3 regions of the Halomonas sp. BM-2019 genome follow, and region 3 is predicted to be linked to each of the others. Evidence: predicted binding sites of a transcription regulator. Region 3 holds the regulator's gene; each other region holds the start of a gene.
The links. The regulator LexA, encoded in region 3, represses DNA repair genes until DNA is damaged. The targets are predictions, from matches to a motif close to TACTGTNTANNTANACAGTA.
Positions count from the first base shown of each region.

Region 1: a site for LexA is predicted at 1,432-1,451, ahead of recN (DNA repair protein RecN). Genes of this name have one in related genera too.
Region 2: a site for LexA is predicted at 1,829-1,848, ahead of recA (recombinase RecA). Genes of this name have one in related genera too.

Region 1 covers NZ_CP071922.1:58,137-61,408, reverse strand. The annotation lists gene recN (DNA repair protein RecN) at 1-1,377, opposite strand, end outside; gene grpE (nucleotide exchange factor GrpE) at 1,598-2,305, shown strand; gene dnaK (molecular chaperone DnaK) at 2,432-3,272, shown strand, end outside.
Region 2 covers NZ_CP071922.1:3,822,836-3,826,107, forward strand. The annotation lists gene alaS (alanine--tRNA ligase) at 1-148, opposite strand, end outside; gene J5F18_RS18950 (regulatory protein RecX) at 234-728, opposite strand; gene recA (recombinase RecA) at 732-1,793, opposite strand; gene J5F18_RS18960 (CinA family protein) at 1,908-2,420, opposite strand; partial or broken gene mutS (DNA mismatch repair protein MutS) at 2,528-3,272, shown strand, end outside.
Region 3 covers NZ_CP071922.1:2,618,724-2,621,995, reverse strand. The annotation lists gene J5F18_RS13115 (energy-coupling factor ABC transporter permease) at 1-291, shown strand, start outside; gene dinB (DNA polymerase IV) at 546-1,610, opposite strand; gene lexA (transcriptional repressor LexA) at 1,591-2,241, opposite strand; gene J5F18_RS13100 (TetR/AcrR family transcriptional regulator) at 2,444-3,115, shown strand; partial or broken gene nagZ (beta-N-acetylhexosaminidase) at 3,238-3,272, shown strand, end outside.

The DNA.
Region 1 (3,272 bases), 1.6 Mb from region 3:
CACCTCGTCGAACACCAGGCTGGGGATGGTGGAGTGGCGGGCGGCCACCACCTGGATCGCCAGGCTGATGCGCGACAGCTCCCCCCCGGAGGCCACCCGGGCCAGCGGCCGGGCCGGCTGGCCCGGGTTGGCGCTGATCAGGAAGCGCGCCCCCTCCAATCCCTCGGCGGCCGGGGTCTCTCGCGCCAGCAGCTCCACCTCGAAGCGCGCCTTGCCCATGGCCAGGAAGGCGAGCTGCTCCTGCACCGCCTGGCCGAAGCGCCCGGCGGCCTGGCGCCGTGCCTCGCCGACCTGGCGGGCCTGGGTGCGCCAGCGCTCGCGCAGGGCGTCGACCTTGGCCTCCAGTGCCTCGAGGTCCTCCTCGCCGCCCTCCAGGCCCGCCAGCTCGCCCTGCAGGCGCTGGTGCAGGGTGGTGAGCTCCTCGGGCATCACATGGTGCTTGCGGGCCAGGCGGTGGACCTCGCCGAGGCGCTCCTCGACCCAGGCCAGGCGCTCCGGGTCGAGCTCGGTGGCCTCGGCAACGTGGTGCAGCTCCCGGGCCGCCTCCTCGACCTGGATGCGGGCGTCGCCGAGCATGGTGAGCGCCTCGGCCACACGGCCGCGGTCGCTGCCGGGCAGCGCCGAGAGGCGGTTGATCGCCCGGGTGAGCAGGGTCATGGCGCCGCCCTCGTCGCCGTCGCAGCACTCGGCGGCGAACTGCGCCTCGCGCAGGCGCTCCTCGGCGTGGGCCAGCGCCTCCTGCTCCTCTTCCAGGGAGCCCAGCTCGCCCTCGGCCAGGGCCAGCTGGTCGAGCTCCTCGACCTGGTAGCGCACCAGCTGGCGGCGGGCGGCGAGTTCGTCGCCGTCCTCGGCCAGCCGCTTGAGGCGGCGCCGGGCGGCCTGCCAGGCGCGGAAGGTCTCGGCCATCTCGGCCACTGCCTCGCGGTGGCCGGCGAAGTCGTCGAGCAGGCGCAGGTGGGTCTCCTCGCGCAGCAGCGCCTGGTGGGCGTGCTGGCCATGGACCTCGATGAGCCGCTCGCCCAGCGCCTTGAGGTCGGCCACGGTGGCCGGCTGGCCGTTGATCCACGCCTTGGAGCGGCCGCCCGCGCTCACCACGCGGCGCAGCAGGCAGTCGTCGTCGGGCAGCTCCCGGATGGCCAGCCAGGCGCGGGCCTCGGGCAGCGCGGCGATGTCGAAGCGGGCGCTGAGGTCGGCGCGCTCGGCGCCGTGGCGCACGCTGCCGGCATCGGCGCGCTCTCCCAGGCAGAGCCCCAGGGCCCCGAGCAGGATCGACTTGCCGGCGCCGGTCTCGCCGGTGATGGCGGTCATGCCGCCGGCGAGCTCCAGCTCCAGGTGATCGACGATGGCGAAGTCGCGAATGGCAAGCTCTGTCAGCATGAGGCCTCCCGGGAGTCGATACGCCCTGCTCGGGCTACTGGGTATCCATCCACTATGTGTGCGTTTATACAGTAGTCCAGAGTGCCCCACAATGCACGGTCGCCGGCCTCGCCTTGAGTTCCCGTCTCCCGTCCCCATATACCCGGCAGACTCGTGATATCCCGTCATTCATTGTCGAGCCGGCGACCCTGGGTCGCCGCCTCCCTGTCAGGAGAGACCCATGGCCAGAGATACCCAGACTCCGCTGGACGATGAGCTTGCCCGCCGTGAGCAGGAGGCCGAACCGCAGCCGGTAGAGGGCGAGCTGGAGGAGGCCGTCGAGGCGGCCGAGCAGGCCGAGGCCGCCGCCGAGGGGAGCGACAGCCCCGAGGCCGCCGCCGAGACGAGCGACAGCCCCGAGGCCGCCGCCGAGACGAGCGACAGCCCCGAGGTCGCCGCCGAGACGAGCGACAACCCCGAGGCCGATGTGCTGGCCGCCCGCGTCGAGGAGCTGGAGGCGAGCGTCGCCGAGGCCAAGGACCAGGCGCTGCGCGCCGCCGCCGAGGCCCAGAACGTGCGCCGCCGCGCCGAACAGGAGGCCGAGAAGGCCCGCAAGTTCGCCCTGGAGAAGTTCGTCAAGGAGCTATTGCCGGTGGTGGACAGCCTGGAGAAGGCGCTGGAGGCCATGGGCGAGGAGGCCAACGAGGCCCACCGCGAGGGCGTCGCCATGACGCTGAAGATGCAGCTCGACGTGCTGGGCAAGTTCGGCGTGGAGATGCTGGAGCCGGCCGGCGAGCCCTTCGATCCGCAGTACCACGAGGCCATGGCCATGGTGCCCAACCCGGAACTCGACCCCAACACCGTGATGGAGGTGTTCCAGAAGGGCTGCCTGCTCAATGGGCGCCTGGTGCGCCCGGCCATGGTGGTGGTGAGTCAGGCTGCCGGCTGAGCCGCAACAAATCCTGGCCGCGGGGCTTGAAATGGCATCCGCGGCCCCCAGATAGACGTCAACTCCGCGGCGCAGGCCGCAGAACACCATTCCGGATACACTGCAACGACTTTTCGAGGACTTCCTATGGGACGCATCATCGGTATTGACCTGGGGACCACCAACTCCTGTGTCGCCGTGCTCGACGGCGACAGCGCCAAGGTGATCGAGAACGCCGAGGGCGCACGCACCACGCCGTCCATCATCGCCTACACCGATGATGGCGAGACCCTGGTGGGGCAGTCGGCCAAGCGCCAGGCGGTCACCAATCCGACCAACACCCTCTATGCCATCAAGCGCCTGATCGGCCGTCGCTTCAAGGACGACGTCGTCCAGAAGGACATCAAGATGGTGCCCTACAAGATCACCGAGGCCGACAACGGCGACGCCTGGGTGGAGGTGAAGGGCAAGAAGCTGGCGCCGCCGCAGGTCAGCGCCGAAGTGCTTAAGAAGATGAAGAAGACCGCCGAGGACTACCTGGGCGAGCCCGTCACCGAGGCGGTGATCACCGTGCCGGCCTACTTCAACGACAGCCAGCGTCAGGCCACCAAGGATGCCGGGCGCATCGCCGGCCTCGAGGTCAAGCGCATCATCAACGAGCCCACCGCGGCGGCGCTGGCCTACGGCATGGACAAGGCCCGCGGCGACAAGACCATCGCGGTCTACGACCTGGGCGGCGGCACCTTCGACATCTCCATCATCGAGGTGGCGGACGTCGACGGCGAGACCCAGTTCGAGGTGCTGGCCACCAACGGCGACACCTTCCTGGGTGGCGAAGACTTCGATATGCACCTGATCAACTACCTGGTCGATCAGTTCAAGGCCGACAGCGGCATCGACCTCTCCGGCGACAACCTGGCCATGCAGCGCCTCAAGGAAGCCGCCGAGAAGGCCAAGATCGAGCTCTCCAGCGCCCAGCAGACCGACG
Region 2 (3,272 bases), 1.2 Mb from region 3:
GGAAGACGTCCTTGAACGGCACCATGCCGGCATTGGTGAACAGCAGGGTCGGGTCGTTGTCCGGCACCAGGGAGCTGGAGGGCACGACGGTGTGGCCGTGCTCCTCGAAGTAACTCAGAAAGGCCTGTCTGATGTCTGCGCTTTTCATGGGGTATCCGTGGCGATGGGCGGGGTGGCCATCCGCAACGAGGCCACCCGGGGCGTCCGCAAAGGGAACCATTATAGCGCAGCTGTCAAGGGACTGAAGGGGCGTCCTCGTCCCAGGCGTGCGCCAGGGCGTGGCGCACCTGCTCGAAGTCGAAGCCGCGGCCGGCCAGGAAGCGCTCGCGGCGGGCGCGCTCGCGGGGGGTGTCGCCGGGACCGGCGAAGCGCCGGGCCAGGGTCTCGCCGGCCAGGGCGAACCAGTCGACCCCCTCCTCCTCGGCGAGGGTGGCGAAGGCCGCCCGGGCCGGCTCGCGGTCGATACCGCGCCGCTCGAGCTCGGCGCGGATCTTCAGCGGCCCCTGGCCGCGCAGGATGCGCGAGCGCAGGAAGCTCTCGGCGAAGCGGGCGTCGGACTGGAGGCCCTCCTCGGCCAGGGCATCGAGGCAGGGGTCGACGGCCGCCGGCTCATGCCCCCTTGCCGCGAGTCGGCCTGCCAGCTCGGCGCGGGAGTGTTCGCGCCGGGCCAGCAGGCGGATGGCGTCGTCCCGCGGCGAGGCCTCGCGGTTCGCGACCGTATCGCGCATGGCCTACAGCAGGTCGTCCTCGCGACCGGCCTCGGCGGAGACCGCCTCCTCGGCCTCCTCCTTCGGGGCGGGAGCGGCGAGCAACTGGGCGCGGATCTGGCTCTCGATCTCCGCCATGATGGCCGGGTTGTCCTCGAGGAACTGGGCGGCATTGGCCTTGCCCTGGCCGATCTTGTTGCCCTGGTAGCTGTACCAGGCGCCGGCCTTGTCGACCAGGTTGCACTGCACGCCCAGGTCGATCACCTCGCCGGCGTGGTAGATGCCCTTGCCGTAGAGGATCTGGAACTCGGCCTGTCGGAAGGGCGGGGCCACCTTGTTCTTGACCACCTTGACCCGGGTCTCGTTGCCGGTGACCTCGTCGCCCTGCTTCACCGAGCCGGTGCGGCGGATGTCCAGGCGCACGCTGGCATAGAACTTCAGGGCGTTGCCGCCGGTGGTGGTCTCGGGGCTGCCGAACATCACGCCGATCTTCATGCGGATCTGGTTGATGAACACCACCAGGCAGTTGGCGTTCTTGATATGGCCGGTGATCTTGCGCAGCGCCTGGGACATCAGGCGCGCCTGCAGGCCCACGTGGGAGTCGCCCATCTCGCCCTCGATCTCGGCCCGCGGGGTGAGCGCGGCCACCGAGTCGATGATGATCACGTCGACGCCGCCGGAGCGCACCAGCATGTCGCAGATCTCCAGGGCCTGCTCGCCGGTATCGGGCTGGGAGACCAGCAGGTCGTCGAGGTTGACGCCGAGCTTCTCGGCATAGCTCGGGTCCAGGGCATGCTCGGCGTCGATGAAGGCGCACACCTTGCCCTGCTTCTGGGCTTCGGCGATCACCGACAGGGTCAGGGTGGTCTTGCCCGAGGACTCCGGACCGAAGATCTCCACCACACGGCCGTAGGGCAGGCCGCCGATGCCGAGCGCGATGTCCAGGCCCAGCGAGCCGGTGGATACCGACGGCATGACCACCCGCGGGGCGTCGCCGAGGCGCATCACGGTGCCCTTGCCGAACTGGCGCTCGATCTGGGAAAGCGCGGCGCTCAGCGCCTTGGAGCGGTTGTCATCCTGGGCCATCACGGGTCTCCTGATCGGATCGTTGGATATCTGAATACTGTATGACTGGACAGTAGTATGGCGAAAAAGGGCGGGCAGGACCAGTGCCAATTCCGCCTGGGAGCGGGGCCGTGCTCAGCGGGTCTCGAGGCGGCGAATCAGCCCCACCAAGGCCTCGCGCACCGCCTGCTCGCGCACGGCGCGGCGGTCGCCGGGGTAGCGACGGCACACCGCCTCGGCGCGCTCGGCATCGCCCCAGGCGAGCCACACGGTGCCCACCGGCTTGTCCGGCGAGCCGCCGCCGGGGCCGGCCACGCCGCTGATCGCCACCCCGAGGCCGGCGCCGCTGTCGCGGCAGGCGCCGATTACCATGGCCTCCACCACCTCGCGGCTCACCGCGCCCTGGGCCTCGAGCAGCGCCTCGGGCACGCCCAGCAGGCGGGTCTTGGCGCCGTTGGCGTAGGTCACGTAGCCGGTCTCGAAGTAGTCGGAGCTGCCGGCCACCGCGGTGATGGCGCTGGCCACCCCGCCGCCGGTGCAGGACTCGGCGGTCGTTACCGTCACGCCCTGCTGGCGGCAGAGGCGGCCCAGGCGCTCGGCCAGGGTGATGAGATCGAGGTTGGCCAGGCTGGCGGCGGAACGGGGCATAGGGGAAACCTCCTGGGTCAGATGCAATCGCCCCTGACGGAGCCGATGCCTGGGCGCTAGAATACTGGCTTTTGCCCGCGAGTGCAGAGCCCGAAACAGGATCTCCGATGTCACAGGCCGCAAGCCCCTCTCACACCCCCATGATGGCCCAATACCTGAAGATCAAGCGCGAGCACCCCGAGGTGCTGCTCTTCTACCGCATGGGCGACTTCTACGAGCTCTTCTACGACGACGCCCGGCGCGCCGCGGCCCTGCTCGACATCACCCTGACCCAGCGCGGCCAGTCCGCCGGCAAGCCGATCCCCATGGCCGGGGTGCCCTACCACAGCGCCGAGGGGTATCTCGCGCGCCTGGTGGCCGCCGGCGAGTCGGTGGCGATCTGCGAACAGGTCGGCGACCCGGCGGCCTCCAAGGGACCGGTAGAGCGTCGCGTGGTGCGCATCGTCACCCCCGGCACCCTCTACGACGAGGCGCTGCTCGACGCCCGCCGCGACAACCTGCTGGTAGCCGTGCACGCCGCGGGCGAGCGCCTGGGCCTGGCCTGGCTTGAGCTCTCCAGCGGGCGCTTCGGCGTGCTGGAGGTCGTGGACGAGGGCGAGCTGCTCGCCGAGCTCCAGCGCCTGGGAGAGCCTCACCCTGCCGCCGGCCCTCGAGGGCCGGCGCGGCCTGCGCCGCCAGAGCGACTGGCTGTTCGACCCAGAGAGCGCGACGCGGCTGCTGTGCGACCAGTTCCAGGTCCAGGACCTGCGCGGCTTCGGCTGCGCCCACCTCACTGCGGCCATCACCGCCGCCGGCGTGCTGGTCGAGTACGCCCGGGACACCCAGCGCTCGCGGCTGCCCCACGTCACCGCC
Region 3 (3,272 bases):
CGACTGGTGGATCGCCGCCTGCCCGACAACCTGATGGTCTTCCTGTTCGTCTGTGGCTTCTTCGGCGCCGCGCTCTCCACCCTGGCGGCGGGTCTCTCGGCGGTGGGCCTGATGCTGCTGGGGGCCAGCGACGCCCACGCCCTCTACCAGGCCCTGGAGTATGCCCGCTTCCTGCCGCTGCTGATGCCCTCCGAGGCCTTCATCACCGGGATGCTGATGGCGATCCTGCTGGTCTATCACCCGAGCTGGGTCGCCACCTTCAACGACCATCGCTATATCGATACGAAATAGCGCCGAGCGCCCTTCGGGCAGTAGCTACAAGCGCCTAGCGCCCAGCAGCTCACTGACGGGCGGCAGGTGGCGAGGGGCGGTGTTGCCGGCACAGACCGGTGGTCCTCACTGTGGGAGGCCGGGTTTCCCGGGCGAAGGCGCCGCAGGCGCCCCGGAGGTGTTGCCGAATCAGACATCTACCGCGGGGAGGCCTCCGGCCTCCATTCGCCCGGCAGAGCCGGCCTCCCACTCCCACTCCGGCTAGGCGCTAGGCGCTAAAACCCCAGCGCCAGCTGGCGCCGTTCGGCCTCGGGCAGCAGCCGGGCGCCGACGCCGAGCAGGCGTACCGGGCGGCGGCCGCGCTCCCAGGCCTGTTCCAGCAGGCGGACGTAGCTCTCGGGACGAGGGGAGAGCCCCCGGCTCTCCAGGGTGGTCAGGCTGAAGTCGTCGAAGCGCACCTTGACCACCAGGCCCGCCAGCGGCGGCTGACCGTGGCGCGCCAGGCGCTCCGCCAGGCGCGCGCAGAGCGGCTCGAGGGCTTCTCGGCAGCTGGCCAGGTCGCGCAGGTCCCGGGCGAAGGTGGTCTCCACGCTGATCGACTTGCGCTCACGCTCGAGGCGTACCGGACGCTCGTCGATTCCCCGGGAGAGCTCGAAGAGCCGTTTGCCGAACTTGCCGAACTCCTCCACCAGGCGGGGCAGTGGCAGGGTGCGAAGCTCGGCGCAGGTGGTGATGCCCAGGGCGTCGAGGCGCGCCCCGGTGGCCGGGCCCACGCCGTGGAGCTTGTTGACCGGCAGCGCCGACAGGAACTCATCGACCCGCTCCGGGGGGATCACCGTCAGGCCGTCGGGCTTCTCCCAGTCGCTGGCGATCTTGGCCAGGAACTTGCTTGGCGCCGCCCCCACCGACAGGGTGATGCCGGTGCGCGCCAGGCACTCCTGCTTGAGCCAGCGGGCCATCCAGGTGGCGCTGCCGGCGAAGCGTTCGACGCCGGTCACATCCAGATAGGCCTCGTCCAGGGAGAGCGGCTCCACCCGAGGGGTGAGCTCGTGGAAGATCGCCTGGATCTGCTGCGACACCGCGCGGTACCTGGCGAAGTCGCCGGGCAGCAGGGTGAGCCGGGGGCAGAGGCGTAGCGCCCGGGCGGTGGGCATCGCCGAGTGGATGCCGAAGGCCCGGGCGGGGTAGTTGCAGGTGGCGATCACCCCGCGCCGCTCGGGACTGCCGCCGATGGCCAGCGGTACCTCCCGGAGCGCCGGGTTGTCGCGCATCTCCACCGCTGCGTAGAAGCAGTCGCAGTCGGCGTGGAGGATCTTCCTGTCAGCCGAGGGCCTGGCCATTGCCGCCACGGATCACGCCCACCCCGATGCCCTCGATCTCCAGCGCCTGGTGGCGCAGGTCCACCTCGATGGGGGGGAAGTCGGGATTCTCGGCGATCAGGGTGACCCGGTGCCCGTCGCGCCGGAAGCGCTTCACCGTCACCTCGTCTTCCAGGCGCGCCACCACGATCTGGCCGTCGCGGACGCGCTCGGTGCGATGCACGGCGAGCAGGTCGCCCTCGAGGATGCCGATCTCCTTCATGGAGAGCCCGCGCACCCTGAGCAGGTAGTCGGCCCGGGGGGTGAAGTACTCGGGGGGCAGGGGGCAGTAGCGATCGATATGCTCGGCGGCCAGGATCGGACTGCCGGCGGCCACCTCGCCGATGATGGGAAGCCCCTGGGCCGGGGCGTCGCCCTCCACGGGGACCTCTTGCTCCGGGGCGGGCAACCGAATGCCCCGGGAGGTGCCGGCGATCATGCGGATCACCCCCTTGCGCTCGAGGGCACGCAGGTGCTCCTCGGCGGCGTTGGGCGAGCGAAAGCCCAGGGCGCGGGCGATCTCGGCCCGGGTCGGGGGATAGCCGAGCTCGTTGATGGTCTTGACGATGAAGTCGTAGACGTTCTGCTGGCGCTGGGTGAGGGGGCGTGCCATGCGACCTCCGGCTGTCGGGTAGTGGCGAATGGGGTCCGCGCTTCTTGTTCAAGTATACAGCATGGAAGTGCATACAGTAAAAGGCGCCGTTTTCCCGCTGTTTTAAACGCGGTCCGACAATGCGAATTGAGCCCGAGGGTCCGGCTCGCGTAGAATCAGGGCACGTTTGAAACGGCTGTTTATAACCAGGAAGACTTAGCAAATGGCTCAGACCGACACCGTCACCCGGATCCTCGACACGGCCGAGGTGCTGTTTGCCGAGCGGGGCTTCGCCGAGACCTCGCTGCGCACCATCACCAGCAAGGCCAGGGTCAACCTGGCCGCGGTGAACTACCACTTCGGCTCCAAGAAGTCGCTGATCCAGGCGGTGTTCGCCCGCTATCTCGACCCCTTCACCGAGCGTTTCCACCGGGCGCTGGACGAGCTGGAAGGGCGCTACGCGGACCAGGTGATCCCCCTGGAGGAGCTGCTGGAGACCATGGCACGCACGGTGCTCGAGGTCCCCGCCGAACGCAACAGCCTCAAGGTCTTCATGCGGCTGCTGGGGCTGGCCTACAGCCAGGCCCAGGGCCACCTGCGTCGCTATATCCAGGAGGAGTACGGCAGCGTCTTCACCCGCTTCACCGAACTGGTGCGCAAGGCCACCCCGGAGCTGCCTGACGCCGAACGCTTCTGGCGGCTGCACTTCGTGCTGGGCACCGTGATCTTCACCCTCTCGGGCCTCGATGCCCTGCGCGATATCGCCGAGAAGGACTATGGTGAACATGTCACGGTGCGCGACCTGATCCGCCGCCTGCGCCCGGTGGTGGTGGCCGCCATGCAGGCCCCGCTGCCAACGCCCTCGGCCGCTACGCCGAGCGTCGTGACCTCCTGATCCCGCCGGGGCGGCGTCGGCGAGTGGCTAGCGGGGTCCCGTGGGTTGAGGGGCCCCGAGCGGCTGTCACTGGCGCGGACTTTGCCCTAGAATCTGCCCCCTTTCACGCCAAGGAACCGATCATGACCCAGACCCTCGGGCCGGTGATGCTGGATCT